3 regions of the Metabacillus sp. KJ11-3 genome follow, and region 3 is predicted to be linked to each of the others. Evidence: riboswitches for the same ligand, from Rfam matches in the RefSeq annotation. Region 3 holds a riboswitch; each other region holds the start of a gene.
The links. A riboswitch is a leader RNA that binds a small molecule or an ion and turns the genes downstream of it on or off. The one in region 3 is predicted to bind thiamine pyrophosphate.

Region 1: another riboswitch for thiamine pyrophosphate. It lies ahead of AC0L8O_RS14540 (acetylornithine deacetylase); the one in region 3 lies ahead of tenI (thiazole tautomerase TenI).
Region 2: another riboswitch for thiamine pyrophosphate. It lies ahead of thiT (energy-coupled thiamine transporter ThiT); the one in region 3 lies ahead of tenI (thiazole tautomerase TenI).

The regions. Positions count from the first base shown of each region.
Region 1 is NZ_CM147865.1:2,856,155-2,863,734, reverse strand. It holds gene xylB (xylulokinase) at 1-1,043, shown strand, start outside; gene AC0L8O_RS14555 (VanW family protein) at 1,095-1,940, opposite strand; gene AC0L8O_RS14550 (hypothetical protein) at 1,977-2,822, opposite strand; gene AC0L8O_RS14545 (bile acid:sodium symporter family protein) at 3,030-3,998, shown strand; TPP riboswitch at 4,069-4,170, shown strand; gene AC0L8O_RS14540 (acetylornithine deacetylase) at 4,285-5,577, shown strand; gene tenA (thiaminase II) at 5,578-6,252, shown strand; gene AC0L8O_RS14530 (ABC transporter ATP-binding protein) at 6,245-7,015, shown strand; gene AC0L8O_RS14525 (ABC transporter permease) at 7,012-7,580, shown strand, end outside.
Region 2 is NZ_CM147865.1:673,261-680,840, forward strand. It holds gene AC0L8O_RS03450 (DMT family transporter) at 1-303, shown strand, start outside; gene AC0L8O_RS03455 (gluzincin family metallopeptidase) at 317-1,435, opposite strand; gene thiT (energy-coupled thiamine transporter ThiT) at 1,895-2,464, opposite strand; TPP riboswitch at 2,573-2,678, opposite strand; gene AC0L8O_RS03465 (hypothetical protein) at 2,826-3,449, shown strand; rRNA gene AC0L8O_RS03470 (16S ribosomal RNA) at 3,874-5,424, shown strand; rRNA gene AC0L8O_RS03475 (23S ribosomal RNA) at 5,784-7,580, shown strand, end outside.
Region 3 is NZ_CM147865.1:3,610,168-3,617,747, forward strand. It holds gene AC0L8O_RS17955 (thiazole biosynthesis adenylyltransferase ThiF) at 1-4, opposite strand, end outside; gene AC0L8O_RS17960 (thiazole synthase) at 4-777, opposite strand; gene thiS (sulfur carrier protein ThiS) at 777-980, opposite strand; gene thiO (glycine oxidase ThiO) at 977-2,104, opposite strand; gene tenI (thiazole tautomerase TenI) at 2,088-2,705, opposite strand; TPP riboswitch at 2,783-2,892, opposite strand; gene AC0L8O_RS17980 (monovalent cation:proton antiporter family protein) at 3,191-5,038, opposite strand; gene mgtE (magnesium transporter) at 5,203-6,570, opposite strand; gene AC0L8O_RS17990 (FtsW/RodA/SpoVE family cell cycle protein) at 6,922-7,580, shown strand, end outside.

The DNA.
Region 1 (7,580 bases), 750 kb from region 3:
CAGTATTTATGCTGCCGAAGGACTATCTACGCTTTCGTATGACTGGAAAGGTACATAGTGAATATTCAGATGCAGCAGGCACATTGTTGTTAAATGTCGGAGATAAGTCATGGAGTCAAGATATTTGTGATTTATTCGAACTGAATATTGATTTTTGCCCGCCATTGGTTGAATCACATGAATGTGTGGGTCAAATTACAGAGGAATATGCCCGACAAACCGGTCTTTCAACAGAAACAAAGGTCTTTGCCGGTGGTGCTGATAATGCATGTGGTGCAATTGGTTCCGGTATTTTATCAGAAGGTAATACCCTTTGTAGTGTAGGTACATCAGGTGTTGTACTATCATACGAAGAACGTAATGATCGTGACTTTTCAGGAAAAGTCCATTATTTTAATCATGGAAAAGAAAATGCCTTCTATACGATGGGGGTTACACTTGCAGCTGGATATAGTTTAAGCTGGTTTAAGGATGTATTTGCTGAGAATGAATCATTTGAAGCTTTGTTAGACGGGATTGGAGATGTACCAGTCGGATCAAATGGTTTGCTGTTTACTCCATACTTGGTAGGTGAAAGAACTCCTCATGCCGATCCTACGATACGGGCCAGCTTTATTGGAATGGAAGGATCACATAAGAAAAAGGATTTTGCACGTGCTGTTATAGAGGGAATTACATTTTCGCTTAATGAGTCAATAAATATTTTCCGTGAAAGCGGAAAAGAAATCGGAAGTGTCATTTCAATAGGAGGGGGAGCAAAAAATGATACATGGCTGCAAATTCAAGCAGATGTTTTCAACGCTAAAATTATCAAGTTAAAAAGTGAGCAAGGTCCGGGTATAGGTGCTGCCATTCTTGCGGCATATGGAGCAGGATGGGCTGAATCATTACAAGGAATTGCTGATATCTTCATTCAGCCTGAAAAAACATATGAACCAATTCCAGAGAATGTTGAAAAATATAAAGAACTTTTTACTCTTTATAAAGAAGTTTACAACCAGACAAAATCATTAAATGAAGGGCTGAGAGCCTTTAGAAAGTAAAACATAAGGATCAGGAGCTCATGGTAGAAGGGAGACCTGATCCTTTTTCTGTTATTTAATTTGAATCGTATCAGAAGAAAAAATGGTGACAATAAGCTGTCCACCAATCACCTTGGAACGGACAAGTAAAGGTTGATTATATTCGTTCTTAAATGTGAAATCTGGTCCATACCAACTAACAGTTGCGTCCCGGTTAGGAGGTACGTATGGAACTTTCCGACTATGAGAGTATCGCTCGAGAATCTTGACACCGGCTTTATCTACTGCATTAAAAAGGGTTGATGATACTTGACAAATTCCCCCGCCAATTCCTTCGGATAATTCCCCTCTAACTATTACTGGAGCTGGTAAGTAACCTTTTTCGACGGTTCTTTTACCTACCACTGCATTAAACGAGAAAATCTCTCCGGGGAAGATAACATAATTATTTATAGCATCTGACGCTAATTTAATATTATGAGTTCGTTCTCCATTTCTGCTATTAAAGAAAGTGACATATTGCCCAACCATCTTTTCTTTAATAGAAGAAAGGAGCTCACTATCTACCTTCGGATAAAGTGTTACTGTTGGTAATTCAATTGTTGAAGGACCTTCGGAAAAATAGCGTGTATAAAATGTTTTCTTCCACAATTCACGATTTAATTTTATCCCCGTTTTTTCACTAATTAGTCGTCCATGAGGATCTAGAGACGCGTTTACTGGTTCTCTGAAAACGTTGGATTCTAATGAATCAGTTAATTCATTAAATTTAGATTCATCAATAAAATCATACTGAAAAGGAGAAAGAGCAACTTCAGAACGATGCAATGATTTGATTTCTTTTCCTTCATAAGTGATCGACAGATTATCAGATACTTCTACAGGTTGTCCGATCAGCATGAATAGTGCAAGTAACATATACAAATAAATTCAACCTCCGATTTCTTCCTGGATCTAGGATTTCGGTATTTTTTCCAAGAAAGGGTCAACTATAACCTTCCATGAAGAAAACGGGGAAATTCTCACTAAGGTAAAGGTTTGTTTCACTTTCACTGGACCTACAGTCTTTAAGTAAATTTTCATATCAGCAGAGACTTTTTTGGATAGAGAGAGTGAAGCATCTTGGTTTGTCTCTTTTATAGACCATTGCATTCCTTCGATATCATTTAAAAATACAAATGATTGATTTAGATTTTTATGATTGGATAAAACCATTTTCTTACTTAATTCTTTGTCATTGTTTTTAACAGTTAATAGAAATACTTCTAATGATTGTTCAGGTGTAAGTGTTGTGACATATTCATCAAATTTCCCTGCAGCCTTTAAGATCATAATGTGATGTGACAAATCCAGTTTACCTGTTCGATGTGTTTTACTTTCAGAAAAGTGGATGCAAAAATGTCCGGGAAAACCATTTTGGAGTGCACCTGCTCCATGTGGCATTCCATGCATTGAAGCAGGAATAAGACGGTCTTTGACTTGAATAAGGACCGCACGTCTCCGCCAGCTCCAATTGCCGTTATAAATTACTTTCATAATAACGGTATCTTCTTTTGTTAAAGGTTGTACATCGGCATGACCGCTTCCCGCTCTTCTTTGAACATCAAATTTCTTTCCGGTATCCACATCAATTACTGTGAACGTAGATTGACGGGGAATCACTTTCTTCACTTCTTCCCAATTAGGTAGTTCCGGTTCAAAGCTAATGGGATGAACAGATGCTTTATCGCCTGCTATTCCATATGTATGTTTATAAGTTAGGGATAAAAGAAATAAGCAAATAACTAAGGTTTTTTTCAACTTCCTTCAACTCCATCGCAAGCATTCATTACGGTTATTTTGCGTAAAATTTCGTAAATCATCGCAATTTAAGGGAGGAAAAATATAGAAACTTTTTACATTTTGCAGATGATATTCATTTGAAAACACAAATGACCTCTACTTTCTGGTACAATTGCATATACATAGTTTTTCATCATGATATTTTTCCGAATAGGAGAATGCATTATGCTATATAAAATAAATCGACAGCTTGAAAAGTGGATGCCAGTCATTACACCAATCAGTGTAGTAACAGGTGTGTTACTTGCAGATAAGCTGTTAGCTTTCACATTTCTCATTCCATGGTTATTTGCCTTTATGACGTTAACAGGCAGTCTCGGGTCAAATTTTTCATCCCTTAAAGGAGTCATTAAAAAACCCCTCCCATTATTTGTGATTATTTTGTTATTGCATTTAATTATGCCTTTAATTGCTTGGTTAGTCGGCCAAAGTTTTTATCCAAATGATCATTTAACAATTACCGGTTTTGTCTTAGCTTCTGTCATTCCAACAGGAATTACAAGCTTTATATGGGTAACGATTTATAAAGGGAATATTGGACTTGCTTTATCCATAATTTTATTTGATACCATGCTGTCACCTTTTTTAGTGCCATTTACACTATCTCTTTTTGTTGGTCAAAATGTACAAATTAATGTCATGGATATTATGTATGGATTATTCTTTATGGTTGTTATTCCTTCGCTTTTAGGTATGTTGACAAATCATCTTACGAAAGGGAAAAGTGTAAAGGCTGGCAAAACATTAGCACCGTTTTCAAAGCTTGCTCTTGCCACTGTCGTTATGATTAACGGAGCTGTTATCTCTCCTTATATAAAAGAATTTAGTGTTAAATTAATGTTAATCGCGTTAACGGTGTTTTTTCTGGCATGCTTAGGGTATGTTATTGCGTGGGGATTAGGAATTTTTCTTAAAAGAGACAGGGAGACACAGGTTGTCATGTTGTTTACAGGCGGTATGCGCAACATTAGTGCCGGTGCAGTCATTGCTGTTCAGTATTTTCCTGCAGCTGTTGCGGTACCCGTTGTACTGGGGATGTTATTCCAACAAATTTTAGCCTCCTTATTTGGTTTTTTGTTTCACATATTAGATCAAAAACAAGATGTAAAAAATCATTTTTCAGCTACACCATAACAATATAACATTGCCAAAAAGGAAAGATTATGTTAAAAATAATGAGAATCAACTAATTTTATATCAATAGATTCACCACTAGGGGAGCTGTTAAAGCTGAGAGAGGCAAATGCCTTGACCCTTATTACCTGATCTAGATAATACTAGCGGAGGGAAGCGGTGTTTGATTACATATTTGGTAGATTTATAGCCTTGATTGCTATAGTTTTATACCATTATTTTATGCCATTCAAACCACTTCTCAAGTAGAAGTGGTTTTTTATTTGGAAAAAGGAGGAGAGTTTGCTTGGCGAAATCGATTACTCAATTAGTTGAAAGTGTCCATGATCGTAAAGATGAGTTGGTTTCTTTCGTACAAAAATTAATTGAATTTAAAACCCCGGCACCGCCGGCTCGAAATACAGAGGAAGCACAACTGTTCATTGCGGATTTTTTAAAGCAAAAAGGTTTTTCAATTGATATGTGGGATGTATATCCAAATGATCCAAACGTTGTTGGTATTAAAAAAGGCACTCAGTCTGCTTCTTATAAAAGCTTAATTATTAATGGACATATTGATGTAGCTGAAGTACATGAAGATGAGCAATGGGAAACAAATCCCTTTATTCCAATTGTAAAGGATGGGATGATTGTTGGTCGTGGTGCGGCAGACATGAAAGGTGGATTAGCGGGCGCATTGTTTGCTATTCAATTATTACAAGAGGAAGGAATTGAACTTCCCGGTGATCTCATTTTTCAATCTGTCATAGGAGAAGAAGTAGGAGAGGCTGGGACTTTAGAATGTTGCAATAGAGGTTATACAGCTGATTTCGCAGTTGTTGTAGATACAAGTGATTTACATATTCAAGGTCAAGGAGGGGTCATTACCGGATGGATTACAATCAAAAGCTCACAAACTTATCATGATGCGACAAGACGTCAAATGATTCATGCAGGTGGAAATCTTTTTGCAGCAAGTGCAATTGAAAAAATGACCAAGATTATTCAAGGACTTCAGGAGCTCGAGCGTCATTGGGCTGTGACAAAAAGCTATCCTGGCTTTTTACCGGGCACTAATACGATTAATCCGGCAGTAATTGAAGGGGGACGACATGCTGCGTTTATCGCTGACGAATGTCGCTTATGGATCACGGTTCACTATTATCCGAACGAATCACATCAAAAGATTATTCAGGAAATTGAAGAGCATATTCTGCATGTTGCAAAGTCTGATCCGTGGCTTAGAGATCATCCACCGCACTTCGAATGGGGTGGCAAATCAATGATTATAGATAGAGGAGAGATTTTCCCTTCATTAGAAGTAGATCCAACCCATCCTGCTGTAAAGCTATTAGGTTCCACACATGAATCAGTCTTGCAAAAATCAGTGATTGTAGATGTTTCTCCAACGGTAACAGATGGGGGATGGTTGGCAGAGGCGGGAATCCCGACAGTAATATATGGACCGGGAAAATTGCATCATGCTCATTCTGTAAACGAACAATTGTCTATAGATGAATTAGTTGAATTCACAAAATCGATTTTATTGTTTATTTATGAATGGAGCCATACAGATAAAAAAGAGAAGGGGATGTCCTAAATGAAATTTAGTCAAAGACTTTATGATAAAGTGAAGCCTATTTGGGAACAAAATCATGCTCATCCTTTTGTTCAAGGGATGGGAGATGGAACACTTGCAAAAGAAAAGTTTCGATTTTATATGATTCAGGATTATTTGTATTTAATTGAATATGCGAAGGTATTTGCATTAGGTGCAGTTAAAGCTACAGATGTGAAGACAATGGCACGTTTTGCTGAATTGTTACATTCCACATTAAATGATGAGATGGAACTTCATAGACAATATGCGGAAAAATTTGGCATTACAACTCAAGAACTAGAAGAAGCAAAACCTTCTCCAACAACTCTCGCCTATACGCATTATATGTTACATGTAAGTCAAAACGGAACACTTGCTGAGTTAGTTGCTGCTTTGCTTCCATGCATGTGGAGCTACTGGGAGATAGGTAAGGATTTAGCAAAAAAGAAGGAAGCATGTGACCAAGAATTTTACGGTGAGTGGATTACAATGTATGCTTCAGTCGAATTTGGTCAGCTTGCCACTTGGTGCATTGATTTAATGGATGAATGTGCAGAAGGGAAACCAGAAGCAGAGTTATGTAAATTAGAAGAAATTTTTCTGAATACTACTCGCTTTGAATATATGTTTTGGGATATGGCTTACCATGAAGAGATGTGGCCGATTAATGACTAATAAAATACTACAATTTCATAATATTAGTTTTCACTACGAAAAGGATGACTTGCAAAAGCCAATTCTTAAAAACTTGAATCTGGAACTATATGAGGGGGAATTTATCAGTTTTCTTGGGCCAAGCGGGTCTGGAAAAAGTACATTATTTAAATTAATCACAGGATTGGAACAACCAAGTGAAGGTGAGATTTTCCTGCGAAATCAGCTTGTTATCAATAGACTGGGACAGGTAGGGTACATGCCTCAGCAAGACTTACTCTTACCTTGGCGGACAATTGTAGAAAATGCAGCACTCCCACTTGAGATTAAAGGGCTGAAAAAGCGGGAGGCATATCAAAAAGTGATCATGCTATTAGATGAATTTGGTCTTAAAGGAGTGGAAAATCATTTTCCAAGTGATTTATCAGGGGGAATGAGGCAACGTGTATCTTTTTTAAGAACAATATTAAGCGGGTCTAACATTCTATTACTTGATGAGCCTTTCAGTGCATTAGATGCAATTACAAAATTATCACTTCAGGAATGGTTATTAGCTCAATGGCAAAAGCGGAACGAAACGATTTTGTTTATTACTCATGATGTGAATGAAGCATTATTTTTATCAGATCGTATTTTTGTGTTTTCTGAATCACCTACAACGAATTTAAAAGAAATCAAGATTCCGTTACTTCGACCCAGAAATATAAAAGACTTGAATCAACCAGATATTCTCCAATTAAAAGATGAACTATTGGATGAGTTGCGAACGAGGCAGAAACTATGAAATGGATACATAAATATGGTGCCTCATTTAGTCTTATCGTCCTGTTATTAGTCGTCTGGGAAATAGGTGCAGAATTGCTGAATATGGGGTTTATCCTTCCTACGCCAACAGATGTAATGATGAAAATTTGGGACATAAAAGAACCGTTATTTTTAGAACATTTACCTGCTACCTTTCTAATTATCATCATCGGGTTAAGTTTATCGATTTTCTTTGGAGTAGGCCTGGCAATTTGGATGAGTGTAAGTAGTACGGTTGAAAAAACATTATATCCTTTGATTATTTCATCTCAAACCATACCAATTATTGCACTTGCCCCCATATTTGTTCTTTGGTTTGGCTACTCGATTTGGAGTAAAGTTATTGTGACTGTTCTTATTACGTTTTTCCCTATAACGGTAAATACATATGATGGTCTTAAAGCAACAAGCAAGGAATATAAAGAAATGCTATTGACAATGGGAGCGAGTAAAAAAGATATTTTCTTTAAGCTTCAGATTCCCGGGTGTGCGCCGTATTTTTTATCAGGGTTAAAGGTCGCTGTTACATTAAGTGTTATAGGTGC
Region 2 (7,580 bases), 2.2 Mb from region 3:
TATCCATTAGGGCCTTATCCAAAGGAAGATTGGCTGTATTTTCTGTTATTAGCAGTTGTTGCAACTCTCTTAGGTCATTCGCTTTTTAATTGGTCTTTAAAGTGGGTAAGTACGAATACCATCTCAGTCATGATTCTCTTTGAACCGGTAGGATCTATTATTCTTGCATATTATATATTAGGAGAAAAAATGATTCTTCCGCAGGTTATAGGAGGAATGATCATTATGTTAGGCATCATTTTCTATGTGTTTGAGAGGAAAATATTAAAAGTGATGCAAAAAGAAATAAAGCCTTCCAATTAGTAAATTGGAGGCTTTATTCTGTATAGGATTGTTTTGCATCTTTGACATACAGTTCTTGTAACTCATCAATTGTTATCCCGGTTGCTTTCAAAAATCCTTTATCAAAATTATTTTCCTTTGCTGTTTCGATAACAATTGTTTTGATCATAGTTTCTCCATATTGATCAACAAGATATTTAATTCCATAATAACTCTGTAAATAAACATCATACTCCTCTAATCGATACTTTTCCCAATCTTGGTGGCTATCAAGATTTACAAATTCAACCTCTTGAAAAGGATAATATCTATGGGCTACATTATACATTCCGACGTATTCTGCAACGCCTTCATGAAACCATAAAGGAATTCTATATACATAGAGGCCTTGTTGCTTGATAAATGCTTGTAAACGATAATGTGTATATTCATGTAGAAGTGTACTTTGAAAATAAAAAGATTGAGGCATCTGATCAGCGAGGATGTTTGATTTGTCTGTAATGGCGATACCTATTATGTTGTTTGGATCATCAAAATATCCCATTGTTTCAATTAATGATGTTTTTTCATATAATTCTTGAGTTGAGGAATGAAGGATTAAATCAATTTGATTATCTTTCACCTCTCCGAAAATCGCCGTTGTAAGTTTATCAGCTTTATCAAGTGAATCTTCAATTATAGGAATTAATTCGATTTCTTCCGGATCATGATAAATATCTACATGACCATATGTAGACGTCAATTTATCTTCCTTCATCTCTTGATAATCAGCCAGCGTGACAGTTTTCTTTTGAAAAGGAATCAGATATAATTGGTATTTTTCTTCAATAGTCAGGTTTTCTCCAAGCTCTGTTGCAATCATAAGATTGATGGATAAAAAATAGATAGATAAAAAAGTCGAACTAATGGTTAGCAAAATAAACGGTAGAATACCATTTCTTTTGTTTATAAATATAAAATCTTTCTTTGGGCAAAGAATTAAATAAAGACAAAAACAAAAAAATAAAAAGGAAAGCAGCGTCATGATGATGCTGTAAGATGTAGAAATTTTTATGTTGAAAAATAAATGGATGCATACAGAAATGACAAAAAGTACACAAAAAACTAGTGAAAAATAGATTGAATTCTTTAAGACCCGGATAAATGTTTTCAATGTGACCTCCAAGATAGGTGATCTTTTATATTCTTTATACATATGAACAAGGCCCTAAAAAAATGACGGTGATTATGCATGAAAAGAGGATGGATCATAGGGTTCCGAACCCTATGATCCATCCTCTGGAATTTATTGCAAGTAAAAAATTGAACATAGATAAGCAAATACAAAACCCAAGGGGAAGCTGATAATTAAAGACAAACCGTGAACAGGTCCTTCTTCATTACTAATTCGAATAGCTTCCTTATATCCATAGGAAAAGTGAAATAAAGATAGAAATAAAGTTAGTAGAATAATAGCCAGGGATATACTCATCTTTTGTCCTCCGTTATATACATTCTAGTCTTTCTATTAATACATGCCGGAGAACGATTGAATATGATAACTTTTTAAAAAGATATAAGGGATAGATGAAATAGACAAACAAAAACCTTGGTCAAAGACCAAGGTAATGAACTATTTTCTATTTACCAATCGAGGAGCTGTTAGTAATAATAAACTAGCAACAATGGCTGAAACTATTATTGTAGGAATCATATAGGAAGCATTGTATCCGATCGAGTAGATCAAAACGGGTGTTCCTTCCGGTGCGAAAGAAGCAAAAAAGAAAACTCCTGCAATGATATGTGCAGCTGCTCTAAGGATGCCGCCTAAAATGGTTCCCAGTGTTATAAATAAAATGGCCACTTTTCGATTTTTATTAGTTAATGCATTTTGTATAGCTTTATAGAATATACCACTTGCTCCTACTAAAGTGAAAGCTAAATAATAATCGAGGAACCCTTGAACAGGGTGAACAATATACGGGTTAAAAATAGCTTGTAACAAACCTAAAATAAGTCCAGTTAATAATCCGCCTTTTAATCCCCAGCGATATGCCATAATAAATACTGGTATCATGCCTAATGAAATAGATCCACCTTGTGGTAATTTCCCGATGACCCCTGATAATAAATCCAATAAAAATGCTAAAGCCCCTAACATGGCAACTTCGATTAAAAATACTAAACGCTGATTTCTTTGCAATCCTATTCCCTCACTTTTTTATTAAACCAAAGGGAACCTTTCATTTCTGTGAATAAAATAAAAAAAGCAATGGTTGGAATGATCATAAGTAGTCCAAACATTACATTTATAGATGATCATCCACATCCCTACACTAGTATTAACTAACAGGTTCAAAGGGTTAGAATGATCGAAGTCATTCAATCTCAGCAAAAAGGCTCCCCCTGTGGTTTAAACGTATTATTTATTTTAGACATAACTATACACCATCATTAACGAATCAACAACTAAAAAATAGAATTAGAGAGATCTGAATGATTTATTGTAATTATCCAACAGGGCAGTACATATAATTCACCAGAATTGTCCACGAGGTGAATATATGGGAATTAAAAATATCTTTCAATTCAAACAACCTGCTTTTAGTAGGAATTTGAAGGTTCAGCAAAAAGAAAAGAAGTATGGGGGAATCATTCATCAATTACAACTTGTTGAATTTTGGGATAACCTAGATCCGCATGAAAGGTCTTTTATCCGAAATTGTACAAAGTGGTCATTTGGGGGAAGTATAAAAGGGGAGGATATAGATCATCCCAATAGTATGGCAATAACCAAGAGAGACGATTGTCGTTTCCTTTTAGGGAATGCTGCCTGGGCTTTTGATTCCAAAGAATATTATTTAGTAGAATCATTACTTATTGAAGTGATCCATCGCTCGAAATGTCTTTTTACTCTTCATCGAGCTTATCAAAAGCTAATACATATATATGAAGTTTCAGCAGATGAAAATAAGTGCCACTTACAAAAGTGGAAAAGTTACTGTGAGGAACATATAAAATTAGCTCCTGCATTATTTGACGAATCGATTAAAAAAGAAGAGACTCCTCCAGAAATCAGATCGTTCTATATATTGAAGAATATTTTGCTTGATATAAATGATGTTGAAGGATATAAAACAATTGTATTGTTAGAACAACAATACAATAATTGGGAACTTTATTGTTGAAGGAATGCATTAAAAATATAGATAATCATTCTTATAGGGATACAGATCGTTTTCTGTATCCTTTTTTGGTACAATCATATAATCAACTAGATGGTTCGCAGACTAAATTAGATGTTTACTATCAATTTTTCATTTAAAAATAAATAAAAATGAAAAAAGTGCTTGCAGTAATAAAAATATCGTGATATATTATTAAACGTCGCTGCTGCGGTGGTGATGAGCAAGAAAACAAACAGAAAAAACAACAATGAAAAATAAGTGTTGACAAGCTGTTTGTAAGATGTTATATTGATAAAGTCGCCTCTGAGAGAATGACAAACAAATGATCTTTGAAAACTAAACAAAACCAAGCGTGCCAACGTTAATTTCGATTAACAAAAACGTACTATATAGTACAAAACTTTCATGAGCTATATCAAACACTTTATTGGAGAGTTTGATCCTGGCTCAGGACGAACGCTGGCGGCGTGCCTAATACATGCAAGTCGAGCGAATCTGAGGGAGCTTGCTCCCAAAGATTAGCGGCGGACGGGTGAGTAACACGTGGGTAACCTGCCTGTAAGATTGGGATAACTCCGGGAAACCGGAGCTAATACCGGATAACATTTTGAACCGCATGGTTTAAAATTGAAAGACGGCTTTTAGCTGTCACTTACAGATGGACCCGCGGCGCATTAGCTAGTTGGTGAGGTAACGGCTCACCAAGGCAACGATGCGTAGCCGACCTGAGAGGGTGATCGGCCACACTGGGACTGAGACACGGCCCAGACTCCTACGGGAGGCAGCAGTAGGGAATCTTCCGCAATGGACGAAAGTCTGACGGAGCAACGCCGCGTGAACGATGAAGGCCTTCGGGTCGTAAAGTTCTGTTGTTAGGGAAGAACAAGTACCAGAGTAACTGCTGGTACCTTGACGGTACCTAACCAGAAAGCCACGGCTAACTACGTGCCAGCAGCCGCGGTAATACGTAGGTGGCAAGCGTTGTCCGGAATTATTGGGCGTAAAGCGCGCGCAGGCGGTTTCTTAAGTCTGATGTGAAAGCCCACGGCTCAACCGTGGAGGGTCATTGGAAACTGGGGAACTTGAGTGCAGAAGAGGAGAGTGGAATTCCACGTGTAGCGGTGAAATGCGTAGAGATGTGGAGGAACACCAGTGGCGAAGGCGACTCTCTGGTCTGTAACTGACGCTGAGGCGCGAAAGCGTGGGGAGCGAACAGGATTAGATACCCTGGTAGTCCACGCCGTAAACGATGAGTGCTAAGTGTTAGAGGGTTTCCGCCCTTTAGTGCTGCAGCAAACGCATTAAGCACTCCGCCTGGGGAGTACGGTCGCAAGACTGAAACTCAAAGGAATTGACGGGGGCCCGCACAAGCGGTGGAGCATGTGGTTTAATTCGAAGCAACGCGAAGAACCTTACCAGGTCTTGACATCCTTCGCTACTTCTAGAGATAGAAGGTTCCCCTTCGGGGGACGAAGTGACAGGTGGTGCATGGTTGTCGTCAGCTCGTGTCGTGAGATGTTGGGTTAAGTCCCGCAACGAGCGCAACCCTTGATCTTAGTTGCCAGCATTCAGTTGGGCACTCTAAGGTGACTGCCGGTGACAAACCGGAGGAAGGTGGGGATGACGTCAAATCATCATGCCCCTTATGACCTGGGCTACACACGTGCTACAATGGATGGTACAAAGGGCTGCAAGACTGCGAAGTCAAGCGAATCCCATAAAACCATTCTCAGTTCGGATTGCAGGCTGCAACTCGCCTGCATGAAGCCGGAATCGCTAGTAATCGCGGATCAGCATGCCGCGGTGAATACGTTCCCGGGCCTTGTACACACCGCCCGTCACACCACGAGAGTTTGTAACACCCGAAGTCGGTGGGGTAACCGTAAGGAGCCAGCCGCCTAAGGTGGGACAGATGATTGGGGTGAAGTCGTAACAAGGTAGCCGTATCGGAAGGTGCGGCTGGATCACCTCCTTTCTAAGGATATGAGGTACGCTTGGTATTTTGTTTAGTTTTGAGAGATCATACGATCTTTCAATAAGTAAGAAAACACATAGGAGTGAAAATGCATTCAGCATTTGATTATCCTGTGATTTATGTTCCTTGAAAACTAGATAACGAAAAACAATTCAAGTAATTCACTGAGTTTAAACGCTTAGTTTAGTGATTCTCTTAATAATAGAACGGATATTCAGTAAGTACTGATATCCTAAGGCGAAGGAGAAGCAAAGAGTACGAGGCGGCGAGTGTTTGAGGAGCGGAGTGTACGTATTTTGTCCATGAGCACCGCAGAACGCGAAGCCAACGAAGTAATCTGCAGCTTATCGTTCGCCGAAGGTTAAGTTGTTAAGGGCGCACGGTGGATGCCTTGGCACTAGGAGCCGATGAAGGACGGTACTAACACCGATATGCTTCGGGGAGCTGTAAGTAAGCTTTGATCCGGAGATTTCCGAATGGGGAAACCCACTGCTCGTAATGGAGTAGTATTTTCACCTGAATACATAGGGTGATAAAGGCAGACCCGGGGAACTGAAACATCTAAGTACCCGGAGGAAGAGAAAGCAAACGCGATTTCCTGAGTAGCGGCGAGCGAAACGGAATTAGCCCAAACCAAGAGGCTTGCCTCTTGGGGTTGTAGGACACTCTATACGGAGTTACAAAGGAACGGAGTAAATGAAGAGGTCTGGAAAGGCCCGTCAAAGAAGGTAACAACCCTGTAGTTGAAACTTCGTTCCCTCCAGAGTGGATCCTGAGTACGGCGGGACACGAGAAATCCCGTCGGAAGCAGGGAGGACCATCTCCCAAGGCTAAATACTCCCTAGTGACCGATAGTGAACCAGTACCGTGAGGGAAAGGTGAAAAGCACCCCGGAAGGGGAGTGAAAGAGATCCTGAAACCGTGTGCCTACAAGTAGTCAAAGCCCGTTAATGGGTAATGGCGTGCCTTTTGTAGAATGAACCGGCGAGTTACGATCCCGTGCAAGGTTAAGTTGATAAGACGGAGCCGCAGCGAAAGCGAGTCTGAATAGGGCGTGCAGAGTACGTGGTCGTAGACCCGAAACCAGGTGATCTACCCATGTCCAGGGTGAAGTTCAGGTAACACTGAATGGAGGCCCGAACCCACGCACGTTGAAAAGTGCGGGGATGAGGTGTGGGTAGCGGAGAAATTCCAATCGAACCTGGAGATAGCTGGTTCTCTCCGAAATAGCTTTAGGGCTAGCCTTGAAATGAGAGTCTTGGAGGTAGAGCACTGATTGGACTAGGGGCCCCCATCGGGTTACCGAATTCAGTCAAACTCCGAATGCCAAAGACTTATGTTCAGGAGTCAGACTGCGAGTGATAAGATCCGTAGTCAAGAGGGAAACAGCCCAGACCACCAGCTAAGGTCCCAAAGTATACGTTAAGTGGAAAAGGATGTGGAGTTGCTTAGACAACCAGGATGTTGGCTTAGAAGCAGCCACCATTTAAAGAGTGCGTAATAGCTCACTGGTCGAGTGACTCTGCGCCGAAAATGTACCGGGGCTAAACGTATCACCGAAGCTGTGGACTGTTCTTTTAGAACAGTGGTAGGAGAGCGTTCTAAGGGCTGAGAAGCCAGACCGTAAGGACTGGTGGAGCGCTTAGAAGTGAGAATGCCGGTATGAGTAGCGAAAGAGGGGTGAGAATCCCCTCCACCGAATGCCTAAGGTTTCCTGAGGAAGGCTCGTCCGCTCAGGGTTAGTCGGGACCTAAGCCGAGGCCGAAAGGCGTAGGCGATGGCCAACAGGTAGAAATTCCTGTACCACCTCCTCACCATTTGAGCAATGGGGGGACGCAGAAGGATAGGGTAAGCGCGCTGTTGGATATGCGCGTCCAAGCAGTTAGGCTGACAATGAGGCAAATCCCATTGTCACATAAGCTGAGCTGTGATGGCGAGGGAACTATAGTACCGAAGTTCCTGATTCCACACTGCCAAGAAAAGCCTCTAGCGAGGTGAGAGGTGCCCGTACCGCAAACCGACACAGGTAGGCGAGGAGAGAATCCTAAGGTGAGCGAGAGAACTCTCGTTAAGGAACTCGGCAAAATGACCCCGTAACTTCGGGAGAAGGGGTGCTTTTTAGGGTGAATAGCCCGGAAAAGCCGCAGTGAATAGGC
Region 3 (7,580 bases):
CCATTAAGTCGTAATCATTCCTTCTGTTGGACTACTTGCGATGGCATAGTCTTTTTTAGCTATTCTACCAGCTTCATACCCTAATCTGCCAGCTTCAATAGCCAGCTTCATCGCTACAGCCATTTTCACAGGATCTTTTGCAGCAGAAACAGCTGTATTTAAAAGGACTCCATCAGCACCAAGCTCCATTGCCAATGCAGCATCTGCAGGAGAGCCGATTCCGGCATCAATGATAACAGGCACGTTTGATTGCTCAATAATAAATGATAGATTAAGAGGATTTAATAATCCTTGACCTGAGCCAATCGGTGAAGCACCAGGCATAATTGCATGAACACCTAATTCTTCTAACCTTCTTGCCAGAACCACATCATCTGATGTATACGGTAAAACAATAAATCCTTCTTCTAACAGCATTTCGCTCGCTTTTAATGTCTCAACAGGATCTGGAAGCAATGAACGGTCACAGCCGATCACCTCTACTTTAATCATGTCACATAATCCTGATGCTTTTGCAAGCTTCGCAATTCTCACTGCCTCTTCAGCCGTTTTTGCACCCGCCGTATTTGGCAACAGTGTATAGTTTGATACATCTAACTGTTCTAGGAAATTCGGCTGAGATTCTTCGAAAATATTCATACGACGAACCGCAAACGTCAAAATCTCCGCTTCTGACTGAGCAACAGCTTCCTTTTGAATTTCAAATGACGGGTATTTTCCTGTCCCCAATAATAATCTTGATTGAAATACTTTATCAGCAATTTTTAACATGTCAATCATCCTCCTCCTACAAAATGAACTAATTCAATTTCATCCCCATGTTGAATGGTTGTTGAATCATATTGATCCTTTACGACAATTTCCCGATTATGTTCTACGATAACCAGACGGTTTTCCAACTGATAAAAAGCTAATAACTGCTGAACTGTCTTAACATCTTCCTTCAGATCAACCAACTCTCCATTAAGCTTTATGCTCATACGATCACCTCATTAGACTGTGCTAAATTTCTCGTTACAGAGAATGCTCTCACATAGTTTTCATCTATCTTTTTCTTTAAAATAAAATCCCTTATCATCGTTCCTGTTTTAGGAGCAAGCAGGATTCCGTTTCGGTAATGTCCTGTTGCAAATAGAATATTATCATCTTCAGGATGCACCCCAATATAAGGTTTTCCATCCTCTGACTGTGGTCTTAACCCTGCCCAGGTACTTATAAGTTGTGCAGAAGATATCCCAGGCACAAGCGGGGAGACCTTTTCAATTAACGCATGAATTCCTCCTAAAGATGGTGTCGTACTCCAGTCATCCTCTACCATCGTGGCACCAACGACAAATCTTCCATCACCTTTGGGAACAATATAGCAATGATCATAAAAAATGGTCTTTTCCAAATGCAATGTATTACTTTTTACTGCCAAGCATTCTCCTTTAACAGGCTTCATCCCATTTGGTAACCCTAACTGTTTAAAGAAGTAACCGCTCCAAACGCCATTCGCTATAACTACTTTATTACAAGTAAAATCTCCTTGTGGTGTACTGAGTAGATAGTCATTGACCGATGCTTTTTTTATGGACTGAACGGGAGCATTCTCGATAAAAGTTGCACCAAGTAAACTAGCTGATTTTGTAAATGCCTCACAAACATGTTTTGGTGAAACATGACCATCCTCAGGGATATGAAGTGCTCCTTCAATTTCACTTGAAACAGAAGGTTCGTGATTTAAAACTGTTTCCCTTGTGTGCCATTCAAGTGTTTCATGATGTTGTACCGCGTTTTTTAAAGCTATGGCTTCTTCTTGAGATAAAGCTACTTTATACATTCCTTTATCAACTAGTTGTATATGAATCTGTGAAAAATGAGAAAGTTCATCTTGTAATAGATGATATTGTCGTTGACTTTCCTTCGCAAACTGGAAAAAAGCATCATTCTGTTCAAGTTCAGAATTCGCTCCAAGCATTCCTGCTGCAGCACTTGTCGCACCAGATCCCCCTTTATGACGATCCAACACAAGGACAGAGATACCTTCTTTTGCCAATTGATAGGCAATCGATTGACCAATGATTCCTCCACCAACAATTCCTACATCATAGTGCTTGCTCATTGTATCTCTCCTCTACTACCTTTTTTAATTTCATCAATGCACTCTTGGGGTCTATGCTCTCCATGACATAAGACATAACCGCTACACCATGTACATTTGTTTGGTTTAGTTGATCAATTGTTTCAGGAGTAATTCCTCCTATTGCGATAACCGGTATTGTGACGTTTTTACAAATGTCCTTTAACTGCTCGACACCCCGAGGCAAAAGATCAACTTTACACGTTGTTTCAAAAATATGACCATATAATAAATAATCTGCGCCTTCATTCTCACATTGAATCGCTTCCTCTAAAGAATGAATCGATCGGCCGATTCTAAATGAAGGGCTGTATTTTATTACTTCTTGAATCGAAAAGCCATGACTTGGTAAATGAAGATTAGGTATGTTATGTAAAACAGCCACATCCATTCGATCATTTATGACGAGCTTTTCCTTTGGTACACCTATGTCCACTAACACAGATAAGAGCTCCATTATGTCTGAAGCTGATTTTGTTTTTTCTCGAATATGGATATAATCAACTTCAGTGTGAATGATTGACAATCTAGATATCAGTTCATCTATGGATTGCTTACCATCTGTTATGACATGGAATTCCATTACGATCACCTAGTTCTTTTATGGCAAATAAAAAAACCACTTTTCCATAGAAAAGTGGTTTTACATACATTTATATATCATGCTGTAATCCACTTCCCTACGCTGGTATGAACCAGATCAGGTTATAAGGGTCTTAAAGAATCACTTTAATCTCAGCCCATTGTATAGGGCTCCCCTAGCGGTTGATTGCCAATATTTATTTGTTAATTACTATTATCATACCAAATGTGTGCAAACTTTCAAGAAATTATTTTTTTATCATCCTTGTTTTCGGTAAACTTTGTACTATTCACTTATTATCGTGTGATTGATTGAAGCTCCAGGATACTCGCTTTCCGTGGGGCGTGCGGTGAGCTTCCTCGGCGCACACGCCTGTGGGATCTCACCTGCCACGCTATTCCCACTGGAGTCTCGTACCTTCCGCTTCAATCAACCTAATTAGTTTTGTTATAGAATCATGAAAAGTAATTTTTTATATATAAGAATCAGACTAACTCCAACTCCTGTTTCAGTTCATTTACATATTCTCTTGAGCCTGTGACGATGAGGCGGTCACCGAGTTTAAGGTCTGTATCACCGTGAGGTACAATGGAATCTTTTCCTCTGAAAATTCTTACGAAAATGATATCACCTGTAAACGGAAAGTTGCGTAATAAAATATCATCGTATTTTGGATTGTTTAAATTGATTTGGTAAAGAGTAGTTTCTTGGTTTGTTAAAATTCTCATCACACTTGGTGCTTCAATTAAAGCACGCAGTACTGTATTCGTAGATAGTAGTGTTGAGAAGATGTCGATTTCTTCATCTTTTAATTTACTTGCTAAATCTGGTGAACCAACACTCGCAATTACCCGATTAACTTGTTCTTCTTTTGCATACAGGGCAATCGCAGCATTTTTTTGTTCATCTCCAGTTGCCACAACGATCATATCAACATCAAATGCATTCTGTTCTTTTAAAGCATCAACCTGAAACTCACTAATTTCTTTAATTTCGAATAATGATTCAGCTATTTGCTTATCAATCTTGTCTTGTTGAATATGATAAACCGTTGTTTCATAAAGATCTGGATTTAATTCCCTTGTAACAGGTAATGTCATTTGGTTTGCACCAATAAATGCAACTTTAATTTTTGTAGGCTCTGCTTCCGTTTTAGGGAACAGCTTTTTAAAGAATATTGGTGTCACAATACTCGTAATAACAGCAACTAAAATCAAGGCTCCTGACATTTGAGAAGTAATGATTTCCATCCTTTCCCCGATTGTCGCTGCTGCAATAACTAATGATAAGGTTGATGTTAACAAGAACCCTGAAGCTAAAGTGGTTTTCATGTCATACCATTTCTTCAAATACAACACGGGTACAATTTTAGAAATGAGTAAAGCGATAAACAATAATGGGATCAAAATGAAAATTTTAGGGTCTTGGAATAATGCCCATATATCTAAATCAACCCCAACCATTACAAAGAAAATCGGAATAAGGAAACCATATCCAAACGAATCAAGTTTTTGAACCATTTCTTTGTTAGGAGATAGGAGTGATACTAATACCCCCGCTAAAAAGGCTCCAAGAATATTTTCTGCCCCTATAGTCTCTGAGATTGCCACTAATAAAATGATTAAAGTAAAAACAGCACGAGTCCCAATTTGAATGGTTCCCTTTGACATTGTTTCAATGAACGACCGATTCATAAACGTTTTTCCTAAGAAGTAGAGCGCAACACCTGCTCCAAACAGAATGAGTAGCAGCCATGTATTGCTTTCTCCTCCTCCATATATAGAGGCAAAAACAGCAAGTAAAATCATCGTTACTAAATCAGCAATAACAGCGACCAGCAAAATAATTTGACCGATGTTGGATTTCATAATGCCGGCATCCTTTAAAGTAGGAACAACAACACCAAGCGAAATGGTTGAAATGATCAATGTCATGAGGAAGGCATTGTCCATTAAACCGATCCATACAAATATGTAAGAAAGTAATAATGATAGGGCAAATATCCCCACAAAAATAACTGTTGAAACTAAGAATGTATTTGGAGCATTTTTCCCTGAAGGAAGCTTTTCTTTCTTCTTCCCTCCCGCAAATGCTGTAAAGTCGATTTCAAGTCCACTAAGAAACATAAGGAAAATAAAGCCAAGCATTGACAATGTCTCCAACCACATATCCTCGTGAACAATATTGAATCCGCTTTTTCCAATAAATAACCCGATGATAATCTCAGCTACCACAACAGGCATAAAATTCAATTTTAAACGGTGGAGTAAAATTGGGGTTAAAAAGGCTGCGAGTATAACAATAACTAATGAAGTTACAGAAGCTCCGTGCATCCTATCCCTCCTTTTTATTTTTTTCAGTATTGAAATGGTTGAATGCAGAAATGAAGATACCCGTATGTCACTGCATTCAACCTCATCATTTTTCTCTTTAGATAATTCTAGTTCCTATCATATACAAATTTAATTTTTAATTGTATTAATATGCTTGCTTGTTGTTAAATCAAATATTGCATAAACAATGTTGCCATTCCAAAATAAATTAAAATGCTAATAATATCATTAATCGTTGTAATAAAAGGTCCTGATGCAACAGCAGGGTCAACCTTTAGTTTGTGCATAATTAGCGGAATGAATGCTCCTGAAATGGTCGCAACTGTTAATGTAGCCAAAATAGACAAACCGACTAATATCCCCAGAAAAAGTGTCCCCTTCCAAATAAAGACAGTGAGAGCAACAACAATTCCACATATTGTTCCTGTAATGAGTCCAGTTCCAGCTTCCTTGAATACCATTTTGCTTAAACTTTGATCTTCGGTATCTCCTAATGAAATTCTTCTAACAGCAACCGCTAATGCCTGTGTCCCAGTGTTACCGGCCATTCCCGCAATTAACGGAATAAAAACAGCTAAAATGGCAACTTTGTCTAGAGTTTCTTCAAATCGTCCGATTAAACTTGCCGTAAACATTCCTAAGAATAATAAGATAATCAGCCATGGCAGTCTCTTTTTAGCTGCTGAAAACGGATTTCGATCTGTTGATCCAACATCGGAAACAGCGGCTAATTTTGAATAGTCATCACTAGCCTCTTCATCAATAACATCAACGATATCATCAACTGTGATAATTCCTAATAAATGACCTTGAAAATCAACAACTGGAAGAGCTAAAAAGTTATAGTCCTTCATTTTTCTTGCGACTTCTTCTTGATCCTCAGCAACACTTACAGAATATACCCTCTCGCTCATAATCTCTGAAATCATTGTATCTGAATCGCTTATAATTAGATCTCTTAACGAAATAACTCCTGCCAGCTTCTCATCTTCATCAATGACAAACACATAATAAATGGTTTCTGCATTCGGTGCTTCCTGCTTCAATATTTGCATGGCAGAGTGAACCGTTTGATGGGCATGAATGGAGATATACTCAGTCGTCATAATACTACCTGCAGTATATTCTTCATAATGAAGCAACTCACGAATTTCTTCAGCTGCATCATCATCCATAATCGTTAAATAGCTTGCAACCTGATCTTTATCTAATTCATTCAATACGTCGACTGCATCATCCGCATACATCTGGGCAAGCATCTGTGCCGCAAATGTGGGATCCATTTCAGATAAATAGGTTTCATATTGACCGTCTTCATCCTCAATGTTTTCAAACAATGCAGCCATTTCTTCAGGAGAAAGATATTGATATACTGTATTTCGTTGATCAAGATCAAGTTTACTAAATACATTTGCTTGGTCATATGGATGTTGCTCTAAAAAAATGGACCGGAATTCATCCATATTTTTATCTGACAAACTTGTTAGAAGTGCTTCCACTTCATGTTCTGCCTGTTCTTTTATTTCTGACATAAGTTGTTCCTCCTCTCTTTTTGATCAATTGGATCGTTTATATTTATATGGGAAAATATTTCATGCGTTCGACAAAAACTTATATCCTTCTACATATTGTGCTTCTGTCCATAATAACTATAATATTCTATATACAAATGATGAATCAATAAGTTGACGACTATTTACACAAATGAAACATTTCTGAAAAGTGAAGTGACCTGCTGCATAACAAAAAACAAAATAAATTGTACATTCCACATCTTTTTAAAAAGGATTCTTTGCAAATCGTTCACAATCCTTTAAGATTGTACATGATACAATGAAGATGGACTGTTTTTCAAGTTAAAAGATTTTAGAAAGGGATCAGCTATGACAAATGATAAATCCCCTCAACAACAAATAGATTATACGTTAATTTTTATATTGTTTTTATTAGCGATTGTCAGTTCAGTCGCAATTAATAGTGCTGAATCAACATTACCAGCAACCCTGCAAAGCATCAATTTTTCGATGAAACAAATTCAGTGGTACATTATTGGTGCAGTTGCCATTGCAGTAACAATGCTCATTGACTATGATCGGTTTAGACAGCTTGCTTGGTATTTATATGGTTTTGGCTTTTTACTATTACTTGGTTTAGAAATTTTACCGGAAGGAATCGTTCAAACCATTAAAGGAGCAACAGCCTGGTATAAACTTGGACCATTTGGTAATTTTCAGCCATCAGAGTTAATGAAAATTATCATTATTATCGTCTTGAGTAAGGTCGTTGCTGACCACCGAGAGAAGTACCCGCAAAATACAACAACAGATGACTTTCTTCTTATCGGAAAAGTAGCTGCTGTTGCCGGCCCCCCTATTCTATTGTTAATTAGACAACCCGATATGGGGATGACAATGGTATTTTGTGTAATTATTGCTTCTTTACTGCTTATCTCGGGCATTAAGTGGCGTATTATTCTGCCGGCTGTTATTACGTTTGTAGTAGGTGTTGGTACATTTCTTATTCTATTTTTTAAATACCCTGA